2 regions of the Romboutsia sp. 1001216sp1 genome follow, and region 1 is predicted to be linked to the other one. Evidence: a T-box and tRNA genes for the amino acid it is inferred to sense, from the RefSeq annotation. Region 1 holds a T-box; the other holds one or more tRNA genes.
What was found. The T-box of region 1 lies ahead of serS (serine--tRNA ligase). A T-box ahead of a tRNA ligase gene usually reads a tRNA of that ligase, here a tRNA-Ser.
Positions count from the first base shown of each region.

Region 1 (2,820 bases):
TGGTTGATAGGTCGAAGGTGTAAGTGCAGTAATGTATTTAGCTTATCGATACTAATAGGTCGAGGACTTGACCAAAAATCATTAACTAAATGATATACAGTTTTCAGAGTATTAACTCTAAAAGATAAAGATTATGTGGTTATTATAGCAAAGAGGATACACCTGTTCCCATACCGAACACAGAAGTTAAGCTCTTTAGCGCTGATGGTACTTGGGGGGCGACCCCCTGGGAGAGTAAGACGTAGCCACGTAGTCTTTTTTTTATGCAAAAAAATAAATATAATTGTTTTTCATACCATATATTAAATCTAATAAATAAAATATATAATTATATAAAAAATATTAGAAGCATTGAAATAGCTAGAGTTAGAGATTGTAAAAATTAAAATTTTTTAAAACTGAAAAAACTTTTTTGAATAATACTATTGAAACTTGATAATATATATAATATAATGATTATCAAATAGAAGAATTAATAAAAAGCTTTGAAGGAAATTAGTAAAGAGCAAGTTTGTATTCAGAGAGTGAGTGGTAGGTGTGAACTCATTACAATGGTTTTTGAATCTATTCTGGAGCTTCTACCGAAACAATAAGGTAAGACGTATACCTACGTTACAGGTTTGAGAGGGTTATATTTTTATATAACCAATTAGGGTGGCAACGCGGATAACAAGACTTTCGTCCCTTTCATAGGGGAATGAAGGTCTTTTTTTAATGCAATAATTACCCTAAGATTAAGGTTTTAGATAAAAATACATGTATTAGAAAACGTTATTTATGACTAAAATTAATTTATTAGCGCTGGTAGATTAACAAAAGTTATAAGTTTTGAATAGGTTAATTAAAGTAAAATAAATTATAAAATATAAGGAGGAATTAGCAATGTTAGATGTCAGAAGAATAAGAGAAAATTTAGAAGATATAAAAAAAGCTATGGATAGAAGAGGCGAAAAAGAATTCGACTTAGATGCTGTAGTTAGATTAGATGACGAAAGAAGAGAATTACTTAAAGAAGTTGAAGTAATGAAGAATGAGTTAAATGTAGAATCTAAGAAAATACCTCAATTAATAAAAGAAGGTAAAGATGTAGAGGCAGCTAAAGCTCAACTTAAAGAATTATCAGATAAGATAAAAGGAATGGATGAAAAAGTTAGAGCTGTAGAAGCAGAGATGGAATACAACTTAATGAGAATACCAAATGTACCTCATCCTGATGTTCCGCAAGGAACAACAGATGAAGATAATGTTCAAATAAGAACTTGGGGAGAACCTACAGAGTTTAACTTTGAACATAAGGCACACTGGGATATAGGAACAGGATTAGGAATATTAGATTTTGAAACTGGAAGTAAAATAACAGGTTCAAGATTCACTTTATACAAAGGATTAGGAGCTAGATTAGAGAGAGCGTTAATAAACTTCTTCTTAAATACTCATACAGCTGAGCATGGATATACAGAAGTTTTACCTCCTTTCATGGCTAATAGAACTAGCTTTATAGGAACAGGTCAATTACCTAAGTTCGAAGAAGACATGTTCAAAGTTGAAGGTGTTGATTACTTCTTAATACCAACTGCTGAAGTTCCTGTAACAAATATACATAGAGATGAAATATTAACAGTTGACCAATTACCAATAAAATATTGTGCATATACTCCATGCTTTAGATCTGAAGCAGGTTCTGCTGGTAGAGATACTAGAGGATTAGTAAGACAACATCAATTTAACAAGGTAGAATTAGTTAAATTTGTTAAGCCAGAAGATTCTTACGATGAGTTAGAAAAATTAACTAATGATGCAGAAAAAATGTTACAATTATTAGGATTACCTTACAGAGTTGTTAAGATATGTACAGGAGACTTAGGGTTCACTGCAGCATTTAAATATGACTTAGAAGTATGGATGCCAAGTTACAACAGATACGTTGAGATATCTTCTTGTTCAAACTTTGAAGATTTCCAAGCTAGAAGAGCTGGTATAAGATTCAAGAGAGACAAAAAATCTAAAGCAGAATACGTTCATACATTAAACGGATCTGGATTAGCAGTAGGAAGAAGTTTAGCTGCTATATTAGAAAACTATCAACAAGAAGATGGTTCAGTAGTAGTTCCAGAAGTATTAAGACCATACATGGGTGTAGATGTTATAAAGAAAGAAGAATTATAAGATCTAACGCAATTTAGACATATATTAAGAAGATCATTATCTATATATAAAGGCCAACAGATTTCTGTTGGTTTTTATATATAGTGATATAATATTTTTAACAAGAAATAGGATGCAACTGTATGTAGTTTAGAAAAATATAAGCTATAGATAGTCCTCACAAATTTAACCCTTGTAACCTAATGATATTATAGTCTATTTAAGTTACAAATATAGCCAATTTACATTGTTTAATATTACTTATAATTAAGAATTATGCAATAGTAACTAATTTTAACTTGTACAAATAAATTAAAATTCAGTTGAATTATAAATGTAACTATGATAATATAGAAGTGTTATAAGTTCTAGGAGGAAATATGAATAAAGAACTATATATGAAAGAAGCCTTGAAAGAAGCAGATAAAGCCTTTAAAAAAGGCGAAACTCCTATAGGAGCCATAGTAGTTAAAGATGGCAATATTATAGGCAGAGGACATAATTTAACTGAAACTTTAAATGATAGCACAGCTCATGCTGAGATTGTAGCAATAAGAGAAGCTGCTAGAAACTTAGGTGGATGGAGACTTATTGATTGTGAATTATATGTTACAATGGAACCTTGTATTATGTGCAGTGGGGCTATAGTTAATTCTAGAATAAAAAAACTTATAA
Region 1 covers NZ_JBDPHA010000027.1:6,296-9,115, reverse strand. The annotation lists partial or broken rRNA gene ABHC41_RS14475 (23S ribosomal RNA) at 1-75, shown strand, start outside; rRNA gene rrf (5S ribosomal RNA) at 135-251, shown strand; T-box leader at 477-689, shown strand; gene serS (serine--tRNA ligase) at 883-2,166, shown strand; gene ABHC41_RS14460 (nucleoside deaminase) at 2,526-2,820, shown strand, end outside.

Region 2 (14,620 bases), on a different contig from region 1:
GTAATACCAATCAGTTTAGCGAGTGTAAAAAATAAACTTAATATTTTTACATTCGTACAATAATAGTTAAATTAACTGAAATATCACATAAAGTTTATAATTAGCATAATTATAATAAATATTATTATGAGAAGGTGAAATATTATTTATGAATAGATACTATAGACAGATAGATTACAGCAAATTTGATAAAAATATGGAAGAGTTTGTAAATGAGAATCATATAAAAAGTGATACAGGCTATATTATAATTACATCTACTAAAGATAAACTTACCTATATATTAAAAAAAGTAGATGATAGATTTAAGGTACTGCACGTTTGGAGTAGCACTGTAGGAAAAAGCTCAACTCCTACAATAAAGGGTATATTTAAGTCAGGTATAAAGTATCCTGCTATAGGGGGAGAAAAAAGTTCAGCAAAATATGCAATGAATATAGTAGATGATTACTATTACCACTCAATACTATATGATCCTAAGGGACTTTATGTAATAGATGATAGACTTGGAGTAGCTATAAGTATGGGATGTATAAGATTAGCTACAGAAAATGCTAGATGGATGTATGATAATATACCTATTAATACTACTATAATAATAAAATAGTTATATAAAAATATAAATATCAAATAATAGTTATAAGAAATAAAAAGGAGATAATTTTATGATTAGCTTTGACCCTATTGAATGGATTGGATATTCAGCATCCTTATTTATAGTTATATCATTAACGATGACATCTATAGTAAAGCTTAGAATTATAAATTCTATAGGATGTTTTTTATTTGTAGTTTACGGATTATATGTAAAAGCATATCCTGTTGCCATATCTAATGCGCTTATAATTATTATAAATATATATAATTTATATAATATTTATAAATATAAAGAAAAAAATTAAATTACAAAATATTATTTAATAGCGTAGATATTTTATCTATGCTATTTTTTGTTAAAAGTAAATATTTTCTATATTAATAGATTAGATAAACTAAAATATTAAAAAGGTATAATATTTTAAATAACAATAGTGAGATAAAATATGTTTATTAACTAAGTAAATTGATATATTATATATAATAATAAAAATTATAATTAAAATAGAAAAGAGGACTAAATGTGAATAAAACAATAAGAGAGATTGATAAGGATATAAATAGATGTAAAAACTTAATTGAAGAAAATAACTATTTAGAAATAGTTATAGGATTAGAAGAACTAATAGATAAATATAATTCATGTATAGAAAATATAAAAAAATATGATGGTAGAGTATGGAATTACTCAAAATCTGATTTAGAAAAATTAATGAAAGAATTATTAGGATACAAAAAAGAATTAAGTATAAGAGAATATAAAAAGGAATTAACTAAATTAGTAGATTCTTCAATAGATTATATTAAAAATCATGATACACTAAATAAAAGTAAAAAAATAAATCTTATAGAAGTAATAAGAGATCTTCATAATATAAGCAATGAAGATCTAGGTAAAGAAAAGCTTTGGGAAGAGTTAAGAATATATATAAGGTTAGCAAGTGATGAAGATATAGAAGTAGGGAGTAAGTTGATATCTATTATTAACTATGTATTAGATTTTGACAAAGCTAAAAACTTAGTTCAATAATTACAAATAAATTAAACTAAGATAATATATTAAAATAAATTTATACTTTAGAATTATCTGTATATGATACATTATACAAATCATTTCTACGATGCTTTAATAAAGGTAGTTGATTTCTTATTTTTTCAACATATGAAAAGTCGATATCTGCTATAAAGTAGCCCTCTTTTTCATCTAATCTATTTAATACTTCCCCAAATGGAGAAACTAAAATAGAGTTTCCATAAGATATATAAGAAGAATTATTGTTTCGGGAAGAAGAACATCCTATTGTATAAACTTGATTATCAACAGCTCTAGATTTAAATAGTAGCTCCCAATGAATAGGTCCTGTAGTCATGTTGAATGATGCAGGAACTATTATAGCCTTAGCGCCTTTATCAACCATTATTTTGCATATCTCAAAAAATCTAAAATCATAGCAAATACAAAGACCAATTTTTCCAAATTCAGTATCAAATACTGTAACATCATTTCCAGATGATAATGTATCAGATTCTAAAAATTTTTGGCCAGCATCTATAGAAATATCAAATAGATGTATTTTTCTATGTTTTGCTATCTTATTTCCACATCGATCAAAAACATAAGAAGTATTATATATTTTACTATTATCTTTTTCAGGAATGGATCCAGCTACCAAATATATATTATATTTTTTAGCTATATCAGATAAAATATTATAAAGATTTCCTCCTTCTACCTCACAATAAACAGGAAAATTCTTATTATCATAAGGGCAGCAAAACATTTCTGGAAGTATAACTAAATCTATTTTAGATTTATTAATGGCTAAATTTATATATCTCTCTATAGTGGATATATTCTTTAATTTATTAGAATTAACATCTATTTGTATAACTAAAGTTTTTATAAAAATCACCTCAATTTAATTAAATCTAGTATAAGATATTTATATTTTAATAGTAGTTTATCTATACAAACATTGCATTAAAAAAATGAAAATATATGAAATCAACTTATAAAGTAACAAATAAAATAATGGACACATATTATATAAAGAATGAACATTGTCATCAAGGGGGATTTAAAATGGATTGTTTACAAATAAAAGAAGGAAAATCTTTAGTTAGAGTATTTCAGGCCGCTCCACAAATCGGTAAAGTAGACATTTATATTGATGGGGCACTTGTATTTAGCGGATTAGATTTTATGGAATTTACAGAGTATTTAGAGTTAGAAGAAGGAGAACATACAGTAGGTATATACTTATCTGGAACTACTGAAAATCCAGTTATAAATCAAATGCTTGAAGTAGATGAAGGGCAAATGTATACCGTAGCAGTGACAGGGAATATAGGGGATTTATCTTTATTAGTTATAAAAGACTATTCAGAAAAACAACCATCAAGCGAATATTCTACATTTAGAGTTATACATTTATCACCAAATGCACCAGCAGTAGATATACTAGTAAATGGAGAGACATTCTTTGAAGATATCGGATTTAGAGAGGGAACTAGTTATGTAGATGTAAACCCAGGAACGTATAATGTAAAATTAGTAGTAAGTGAAAGTAAAGATGTAGTTTTTCCGTTAAGGGTTAAATTAAATCCAGATAGAATATATACTATATATGCAATTGGTCAATTAGGTAGTTTAGGTGTTATACAATCAGTTGATGGGAATACTTATTTATGTAAAGAAGCTTAATTTATATTAAACACTAAAATATAAGAGAAGCATACCTTTGAACATATTAACAGTTTAATGGTATGCTTAATTTATAATTGATAGAATAAATTTAGTAATAAAAAATATAATAAATAATATCAAAATAAAAATATAATCTACAAAAAAATAATAAATAACAATAAATTTTGACATCATATTGTAGTTAATGTAATATATTGAGAGATAATAATATAGATAAAAATTATTATGGAATAATATACAGGGGTGAAGTAAATGAAAATAATGACAGTATTTGGGACTAGGCCTGAAGCCATAAAAATGGCACCTTTAGTTAAAGAGTTGGAGTCTAGAGATAATATAGAGTCTATAGTTTGTGTAACAGCACAACATAGAGAAATGTTAGATCAAGTACTAGACGTATTTAACATAAAGGTTAATTATGATTTAAATATTATGAAGTCAAATCAATCTTTGTCTCAAATAAGCACGAATATAATGAATGGGTTAGATAAAGTTATAAAAGAAGTAAAGCCAGATATAATACTTGTACATGGAGATACAACTACAACGTTTATATCATCCTTAGTTGCTTTTTATAATCAAGTTAAAGTAGGTCATGTAGAGGCAGGTTTAAGAACCTATAATAAATATTCTCCTTTTCCAGAAGAGTTAAATAGACAGTTAACATCTGTTATAGCTGATATACACTTTGCACCAACAGAAAAATCAAAGGATAATTTGATAAAAGAAGGAAAAAATCCTGAAAAAATATATATAACTGGAAATACTGCAATAGATGCATTAAAAACCACTATAGATAAGGAATACAAAAGTGAAATAACTGACAAAATAGGAAAAAACAGAATGATACTTTTAACATGCCACAGAAGAGAAAATCTAGGTAGCAATATGAAGAATATATTTAAAGCAGTAAATAAAATATCTATGGAATTTGATGATGTAGAAATAGTGTATCCAATACATTTTAATCCTCAAATAAGAGATTTAGTTAAAGAAGAATTCAAAGGTAATAAAAAGGTACATGTAATAGAACCTTTAAGTGTAGTTGAATTTCATAATTTATTAAATAAGTCATATCTAATACTAACAGATAGTGGAGGCATACAAGAAGAAGCTCCATTTCTTGGGAAGCCAGTTCTTGTATTGAGAGAAACTACCGAAAGACCAGAAGGGATTAAGGCTAAAACTTTAAAATTAGTAGGTACAAATGAAGATAACATATATAAATACACAAAGGAATTACTAACTAACAAAAAATTATATAATGAGATGTCAAAGGCTTCAAATCCTTATGGAGATGGGCTTGCAAGCAAATACATTGTCGATATTATTGAAAAAATATATCAAAATTAAATTTAATCAGAAGAATGAATAAAAGAAAGTAGTGAAAATATGAATAGAATTTCCAAAAAGATAGATGGATATTTTTTAGGACTAATATTAGAGTTATTTATAATCACCATGTTATTTGTATTTGATATTAAATTTCAAACACAAAATTTAAGTTTTATAATGTTTTGTATAACATTTTTTACTATAATTATGACTTACACAGGGGGAATAATTATAGGGCTTATAGCAACATCAGTTTCTATATTTATATATGCAGCATATATATTTTATATAAATCTAACGAAAAATGTAGAAATAACATATATGTCTTATATATGGATGATATTTATGCCAATAATATCTTATACAACAGGAAAGTTTACAAATAGTATAAATAATCTTCAACAATCAAATCTTAAGCTAGAAAATGAATATAAAAATTTGGTTACTATACATGAGGATACAGGATTATTTAATATAAAAGCATTTTATATGAATCTAGAAAGAGAGATGAGTAAGGCTAAAAGGCATGAAACTCAATTATCTTTAATGCTTATAAACTTACCATACTATAAAGAAATAAAGAACATACTTGGGGAAGTTAAAACTAACAAACTAATGAAAGATATAAGCAATATAGTTGTAAAGTCTACAAGAATAGAAGATGAAAGATACACAATAGAAAATGATACTATAGCTATAATAATGCCAAATACAGATGAATTTGGTGCTAATATAGTAAAAGAAAGAATAAAAACAGGTATAGATGAACTTAGTCTAAGCTTGAAAAATAATAAAAATTACATAAATATAGACACAAAAATAGCAGCAGTAGAGTATAAAAAAAATATAAAGTCTCCTATTGAATATAAAACATATGTACAAGAGGAATTACAATATGATGTTTAAAAAAAAATTTATAATAGAAATAACTATTATAATTAGTATAATTTTAGCAAGTTCAAGTGGAATTTATAGTGAAAATAATAGCAATAAAAAATCTCTTATAGTTTATGAAACTAAAACTAAATTTAAGTCTAATGTTAATACAGTAAATCACCTTAATGAGCTACTATACGTATTTAATAATAAAGTGGACAATATTAATATAAATGATTATAAAAAAGGATGTTTAAACAATTATGACTATGTCTTTGTTATAAATATAAACAATAATATAGAGAATAAAATATTTTTAGAAGATATTAATAATTACAATAAACGTATATACTGGATAGGGGATAAAATTGCAAATTTACTAGAGTATAATAATAAATATTCAATAAAGTACATATATAAAAATAATAATATAACAAGATTAAACTATAAAGGAGACGATATAGTATTAGAAAATGAAAGTGATTACAACATAATACAACCAAGTAGTAAAAGTAATATTATTGCTACTATGAGTGATGGATATAACACATACCCATATATATTGCAAGATAAAAATTTGTATTATATATCTGATTGGAACATGTATGAATCTTATATATTTGAAGATACGTTAAATGATTTCTTTGAACGAACTTCTTTTGAAGAAAGTAAAATATTTGTAAAAATAGAAGATGTAAATCCTCTTAGTGACACAAAAAAATTAGAGGATTTAGCTAATTATTTATATGAAGAAAATATACCATTCATAATATCTTTAACACCTACTTATCGAGATAAGAGTATTAAAGAATTAATCACTCTAGATGAAAATTTTATAAATACTATAAAATATATGCAAGATAAAGGTGGTAGTGTTATATTAAATGGATACTATCATAATAGAAAAGAAAAATCAGATGAAGATGAGTATGAATTTTTTAATAAAGAGATATTAAATAGTAAAAGTGAAGATATAAATATATATATTAAAAATAGGTTATTAAGTGGACTAAGATTATGTATAGAAAATGATATATACCCATTGGGATTTGAAGCACAAAAATATGCTATGATTCAAGATGGGTATAAAGAAATCAAAAAATACATATCTACATATATGGGGAGATACCAAAATAATAGTGAAATTTTTAATATGAGTACATTTCCATATATAATAAAAGATAGTAAAAATTTTAATACACTAATACCGGAAAATTTAGGATATATAGCTAAAGATGACAAATTAGCGGTAGATAAAATAAAATATAATTATTATAAACTATCTATGGTAAGAGGTCATACTGGAGGATTTTTTTTCCATACTGATGTAGACACAAACTATTTAAAAGAGTGTATAGAATATCTTAAATCTAAAAATGTAAGCTTTTTAGATTTAAAAAAAGAAAACAACTATATAAATATAGATGATATAAAAATAGAATCAAATAACAAGAATATAATAACAAGTTATGATAAGTATAAATCTATAAGAAAACACAATGATTTAGTGTTTAATAAGTCTATAAATAAGTTAAATGATATAGTTGTAAAGTTTGTTGTTGTAGTATTGCTAATATTTATATTAATCTTTATAGTATTTAAGATTATAAATAGACGAAAGTTTACAAGGAGATAATTATGATAGGTTTAGTAGATTATATATTTTTAATTTCCTTATCATCTATATGGGCTATACTCTTAACAAATATAATACTAGCTATAAGTGGATATATATATTATTTAAAGAGTCTTAAATTTAAAGATGAAAAATTAAAAGAGTTCCCTTTTGTATCAATACTAGTACCAGCACATAATGAAGGCAAGGTAATTGGTAAAACTGTAGAATCTTTATTACTACTAGATTATCCTATAGATAAAATGGAACTTATCGTTATAAATGATAATTCTAGTGATAATTCCAAGGAAATATTAGAAAATATAAAAAATAGATATAGAAATTATAATTTTACCATCATAAATACGGATAATATAACAGGTGGTAAAGGAAAATCAAATGCACTAAATATAGGATATCAAATATCTAAGGGAGAATATATTGCAATATATGATGCTGACAATACACCAGAAAAAACTGCACTAAGATATTTGATACAGACCATAGTTAAAGATGAAAAACTAGGGGCTGTTATAGGAAAATTTAGAACTAGAAACAAGCATAAAAACATATTAACTAAGTTTATAAATATAGAAACTCTAAGTTTTCAATGGATAGCTCAAGCAGGTAGAAAACAATTATTAGGTCTTTGTACTATACCAGGCACTAATTTTGTACTTAGAAGAAGTACTATAGAAAAATTAGGAGGATGGGACACAAAGGCAATAGCAGAGGATACAGAAATAAGTTTTAGGATTTATAAAATGGGACAAAGAATAACATATGTCCCTCAATCAGTAACCTGGGAGCAAGAACCAGAAACTGTAAATGTATGGATAAAGCAACGAACAAGATGGGTAAAGGGAAATATATATGTATTAGTTAAGTATATTACTAATTTATTTAAGGGCAAACAAAATAGAGTGCTGTTTGATATACTATACTTCTTTTCAGTATATTTTCTATTTTTAACATCTGTTGTATTATCAGATATAATATTTATTTTAGGAATATTTAAAATAGTAACTATAAATATCCCATTTGATTTTTTTACTATATGGATACTATCATATATACTATTTGTAATACAGGTATCTATAACACTTAGTATGGAAAAGGGAGAGAGTAATTTAAGCAATATATTTTTAGTTGGGCTTATGTATTTTACATATTCTCAAATGTGGCTATTTGTTGCTATAAAAGGAATGGTTGGGTATTTTTCTGACGCTATACACAAAAGAGAAGTTAAGTGGTATAAAACCGAACGATTTTAGGAGAAAATAAAATGAGATTAATAGCAATAATGATATCATTAATTATTAGTTTTACAAGCTGTGATATAGTTTTTGCACAGCAAAATGTAAAAAATTACAAATTTAAAAATGACATAACTATGAATGGGGTTATAAGTAGTACTAATAAATATTTTGAAGTTCCTAAAAATGCTTTAGTTGAAAAAACTAAGATTAACTTAGTATTTACAAAAAGTGAACTATTAGATGTGAATTATTCTACAATAACAATAATTGTAAATGATGTGCCAATCCATTCAGAACGATTAGATGGAAATAAGGAATATAAAAAAGAAATAAATATAGATATACCAAAAGATTTAATAAAGACAGGTTATAATAAAGTAGAGATAAAAGCTTATAAAACTATTTCTGATAAGGTTTGTAGAGATGACTCAAATACAGCTAACTGGTTAGTAGTACATAAGGAATCAAATATAAGTGTATCCTATAATTATAAGCCAACATCTAATTTGATAAGCGAGTACAAAGATACTTATATAAATGAAAATGGAAGAAATGAATTAGAAACTAGTATATTAATACCAGATAATTATTCAAGTGAAGAATTAACTTCGGCTATGATACTTAGTAGTGGTTTTGGAGAAAAAATAATAAATGATAATGTTAATTTTGATATAAATCTATACTCTCAATTTAAAAACAAGGATAAAAATGTTATATATATAGGCAATAAAAGTAATACTTCAAGTGAAATACTTAATTTATTAACTGCAAAAGAAAAAGAAGATTTGGATAAAAATTGTATTATAAAAAATACAAATTCAATATTTGATAAAAATAAAAAAATGCTTATCATAATATCCAATAATGAAGAACTACTTAAAAAAGCTAGCAAACTTATAAATAGTAAAGATTTAATAAATGAATTAAACAAAGATAGCATAATTATAAATGAAGGTACGGATGTAGATGACATATATAATTATAAAAATAAAAATAGATTGAATTTTAAAGATTTAGGTTATGATAATATTACATTGAAAGGACCATTTACACAAGAATCAATAATAGATATAAGTATACCTAAAAGCAAAGAAGTTAAAGAAGGTAGTAAAATAAATTTAAATATTAGATATGGTGAGAATTTAGATTTTGAAAGATCTTTAGTAACTATATATGTAAATAATATACCTATAGGAAGCAAGAAACTAACAAAGGAAAATGCCAATAATGATACCGTAGAGCTTAACCTTCCAAAAGAAACTTTAAATCAAAATTATTATCAAATCAAAATTGTATTTAATTTAGAACTATTAGATTTAGCTTGTGTAACTAGAGATACTGATAATCCATTTGCATATATATCAAATGAATCATATATAGAATTTGATTACAATGATACCAATAATTTAACTATGAAAAATTATCCGTATCCATTTGTTAAGGATGATAAAGTTAATGATACAGTAGTTGTAGTACCCGATAAATTAGACTCAACAGCATTAACGCAAATAGGTAGTATAATATCCTATATAGGTCATAGTATTAAATATAACAATGGAGATATAAGATTTATAAAATCAAGTGATTTAAAATCAGATGATAAAAAAAGTAATTTAATAATAATAGGAACTCCAACTAATAATTTAACTATAAAAGATGTTAATAAATATCTAAATTTAAAATTTAATAAAGATTATTTAGGATTTGAAAGCAACGAAAAGATAAAATTCATAGGAGATTATTCAAAACAACTATCATCTATACAACTTACAAAATCGCCATATAATAAAGATAAGGGTATGATGGTTATTGCATCAACAGAAATGAAGGATTTAGCATTAAGTACTAGATATTTAAATGATTTAGATCTCACAAAGTCATTAAAAGGCGATACTATAGTAATTGATAGAGAAGGAAATATAAAAGATTTAAATTATAAGTTAGATGATGTAGATGAAAATAAAGAGACTAAAGAAGTAAATAAACTAGATAATAAAAGTAAACAGTTTATAATAGTTGCATCAGTATTACTTTTAATGGTTATATCAGCAACAGTTTTATTAGCTTTAAAATATAAAAAATAATATATAAATATAAAATACTAAGCTTTATAACTAATGCTTAGTATTTTATATTTAAAAAAGATAGGAGAGCTATGAGAAAAAAAATATTAATAATAATTACTTCATTAGTAATACTAAGCGTTATTTTTGCTATTAAAAGTACTAACAAAAATAATACTATAACAGAAAAGATAAAATCTGTTAACTTATCAACTGATTATGAAATAGAACAAGCTTTAAAGGATATAGATGATTTGAAAGTGAATACTGTTAATGTACCTATAGTTATAGAAATACCAGATTTAGACTCAAATAATATGAAAATAAATTCTTATAGTAAAGAAAAAGCCATAAGATTAATAAAAATACTGAAATCAAAAGGTATAAATATTATATTAGAAGCATATCCGTGGATAGCTAATGGAAGTAAATATGAAACTGATTATAACCCCGTAAATAAGGAAAAATTCTTTGAAGATTGGAAAAATATATTAAATATTTTAATTAAGGATATAGCAAATAAGTACGATGTAGATATAATGATTATAGCATCAAATTTCTCAAAGTTAGAGATGTATGAAGATAACTGGTGTGATATAGTTAATTTTGTTAAAGGGCGATTTAAGGGAGAAGTAACATATAAGACTACATGGTGGTATACAGCTAGTTGGGATAGAAAGAGTAATGAGGATTATTACAAAAAATTAAATAATAAAATATTTTCTAAAGTAGATTTTATATCTATAGCAGCTTATTTTGAACTTAGTGATAAAAAAGAAAATACAGTAAAAGAATTAGTAAATGCTTTAAACTCTACTACTATATATAATAGAAATCAAAATGTGGTCGAAGAAATATATAGATTCTATGAAAAATATAATAAGCCTATCTACTTTGCTGAATTAGGATTTCCTAAAAAAGATAATGCAGCAACACATCCATGGAATAGTGAAGTGTCCAATGTAGAAAATGGAAAAGAACAAGCTAGATGTTTTAACGCTTATAAAATTGTATTTGAAGATAAAGACTACATAAAAGGATTTTCTATATTTGCAGTAGGAAAAAAGGGAAAAGATAAAAATTTTTATCCATCAAAGGAAAGTATAGAAATTATATTTAAATGGTATTACTAATCTGAATAGAGTTTCAATAAAAAATATATTTAGATAGGAAATGAAATAAATGACAGAAAAAGAATATGAAAAATTATTAAATATAGATACTTTAGGAGAAGAATTATGGAGTGAAAAAGTAAGGCATTATCATCCATATCAAGCTACATCATATGAATGTTTAGACGAATTATTTAAAATATACAGCTTAAATGAAGATGATTTTATAGTTGATTTTGGATGTGGGAAAGGTAGGCTAAACTTTTATATAAATTATAGATTTAATTCTAATGTAGTTGGAATAGAAATGGAGGAAAAGTATTATAAAGAATGTATTAAAAATAAAGAAGCGTATGTAAGTGAACATAAGAAAGGTAAAGAAAAAATAGAATTTAAATGTTGCTATGCACAAGATTATGAAATAAAAAGTAAAGATAATAGATTTTATTTTTTTAATCCATTTTCAGTACAGATATTTAGGAAGATAGTAGAAAATATATTAGATTCAGTATATAAAAGTGAAAGGTATATTGAGTTAATATTGTATTATCCTAGTGATGATTATATATATTATATAGAAAATGAGACACCATTTATGCTAAAAGAAGAAATACAGTTAGAAAAGTTATATAAGAAAGATGTTAATGAAAGATTCTTAGTTTATAATATACCATATTATGCATAATATAATGAGATTAAAAGATACTATATAAAATAGAAATAAGTATTTGAAATGCTCATTTCTATTTTATATAGTTTTTGAAATAAAAGGAAAAATATAAAAATTATTGAAAAATGTAAAAATTTATGATATATTAATAAATATAAGAGATAAAAATCATTGGAGAGGTGTCCGAGTGGTTTAAGGAGCTGGTCTTGAAAACCAGTGATGCTTAACGGCACCGTGGGTTCGAATCCCACCCTCTCCGCCATATGCCCAGATAGCTCAGTCGGTAGAGCAGGGGACTGAAAATCCCCGTGTCGGTGGTTCGATTCCGCCTCTGGGCACCAGTAAGGCATCTAGAATATAGATGCTTTTTTTATAAATTTTAAATTAATTATAAATCTACTGATAGATACTTAAATTAAAAATAATGACTATGTACTTTAGATATTATATATGAAATTTTTATTGGAAATTAAAACGCATAAATCCATTAATTTGGATTTATGCGTTTTTTAATACATTTATTACTAAGCCACAATTGGTTTAAAGTATGCATTAAAAAAAACATAGGTGGAAATCTAATAAAAAGAAAAGAAAGGGATGTTTATATGAGAAAAGTAAATAACAGTAAAAGAATATTAGATGAAAATCCACAGTTAACTGATTTAGTTAATCATGCACAAACATATACAGATATAAGAAATGCTATAGAAAATGAAAATGAATCAGTTAGTAAGAAAATACATTATAAACAAAAGCCTAAAGCTTTGACATATGATGAAATGCAACCATATAATACAAAATATAAATAAAATTAAAATAAAAATAGAAAGGAGATATACTTAATAAAGTTAAGTATAAATTAGTATGGAAGAATTCGTAAAAATAATAAATGACGAAGAGTTTAACTCTAAAATAGAAAATGGATCAGGGATAGCTGTAGTAGATTTTTTTGCTACTTGGTGTGGCCCATGTAAGATGTTGGCACCAGTTTTTGAGGAAGCTGCAAAGGATGTAGGAAATAAAGCTAGCTTTAGTAAAGTAGATATAGACCAATGTTTAGAATTAGCTAGAAAATATGGTGTAAGTACTGTACCTACAGTTATGATATTTAAAGATGGAAAGCCAGTTGATAAGATGGTAGGTTTTATGCCAAAACAACAAATAATAGAAAAGATAAATTCTAATTTTTAATATTTAAATATATAAAGTAGAAGAAGTGAATAATATAGGGTTGTAACAATGTGCCAATATAAGTCATAAAATATATTAAGGGAATTCCCTTAATATATTTTATGGAGTTGAGAAGATTGGCAAATAAATTAGACAAGACTGTAAAGAAAGTAACAAAGCCAGTTGGAGATATAGGTAAAGAAGTTATAAATGGCGTAGGAAATGTTGCTAAAGAAGCTGTTGGCGGAACTTTAAATGTAGGAAAAGAAGCTATTAAAACAGGATATAATGTAGGAAAAGAAACATTAAATACTGGAAAGAATGTAGGTAAAGCATTAAAGGATAGTATAAAAAAATAGGTAGTATTTTATAATAATAAAATTTATAAATTACTAAATTAAAGTTTTAAAAATAAGTATGAATAAGAAAAGCTATAAAATATAGACTTAAATATATATTTTATAGCTTTTCTTATTATATTTAATTAAATAGTTATTATATAGTTTATGTAAAAATAAATATACAAATGATAAATGAAAATAAATATCAATAAGTATTGACTATCAATAATCAAAGTACTATTATTTAAGTATAGAAGTATGAGAGGTGAAATATTGTGAACTTAGTAATAGTTGGAGGTAATGAAAAGTTAAAAAAAGATTACATAAATTTAGCAAAAGAAAAAGGTCATAAAACTAAAGTTTACTTGAACATGTCAAGTAAGTTAAATAAATCAATCGGAAGTCCAGATGCTCTTGTAATATTCACATCAGTAGTATCTCATAAAATGATAGATGTAGTACAAAAGCATGCAAAAAAGAAAAATATACCGATAATTAGACATAAAAACAGTAGCAAATGTGCATTTTTAGAATGTTTAGAGATGGTGGATGAGTGTTTAGGAAACTGTAATGAATGTAAGTGTAATAAGCTACTAAAACAAAATAAAAGTTAGATAATTTTAATTATATATTATCAGTTAATAACTTTAAGTAATGAATAATATTAATTAAATGATAATAAATATTAAAATCAACAAAATGGGGAAAATTATGATTAGTGTGGCATTATTAGGAAATCCTAATGTTGGTAAGACTACTTTATTTAATGGATTAACAGGTCTTAAACAACGTGTAGGCAACTGGCCAGGTGTAACTATAGAAAAAAATAGGGGAATATAAATGATAATATAAAAATTGTTGACTTGCCTGGAATT
Region 2 covers NZ_JBDPHA010000002.1:28,346-42,965, forward strand. The annotation lists gene ABHC41_RS03295 (L,D-transpeptidase) at 149-607, shown strand; gene ABHC41_RS03300 (YgjV family protein) at 666-902, shown strand; gene ABHC41_RS03305 (hypothetical protein) at 1,121-1,627, shown strand; gene ABHC41_RS03310 (carbon-nitrogen hydrolase family protein) at 1,668-2,510, opposite strand; gene ABHC41_RS03315 (DUF4397 domain-containing protein) at 2,681-3,301, shown strand; gene wecB (UDP-N-acetylglucosamine 2-epimerase (non-hydrolyzing)) at 3,557-4,657, shown strand; gene ABHC41_RS03325 (diguanylate cyclase) at 4,697-5,545, shown strand; gene ABHC41_RS03330 (DUF2334 domain-containing protein) at 5,535-7,151, shown strand; gene ABHC41_RS03335 (glycosyltransferase) at 7,154-8,404, shown strand; gene ABHC41_RS03340 (cellulose biosynthesis cyclic di-GMP-binding regulatory protein BcsB) at 8,416-10,473, shown strand; gene ABHC41_RS03345 (cellulase family glycosylhydrolase) at 10,545-11,585, shown strand; gene ABHC41_RS03350 (methyltransferase) at 11,635-12,249, shown strand; tRNA gene ABHC41_RS03355 (tRNA-Ser) at 12,408-12,496, shown strand; tRNA gene ABHC41_RS03360 (tRNA-Phe) at 12,500-12,575, shown strand; gene ABHC41_RS03365 (hypothetical protein) at 12,840-13,043, shown strand; gene trxA (thioredoxin) at 13,099-13,425, shown strand; gene ABHC41_RS03375 (hypothetical protein) at 13,542-13,763, shown strand; gene ABHC41_RS03380 (DUF2325 domain-containing protein) at 14,021-14,359, shown strand; gene ABHC41_RS03385 (FeoB small GTPase domain-containing protein) at 14,457-14,585, shown strand.
Region 2: it encodes a tRNA-Ser, which carries the amino acid that the T-box ahead of serS (serine--tRNA ligase) is inferred to sense. The anticodon was not compared.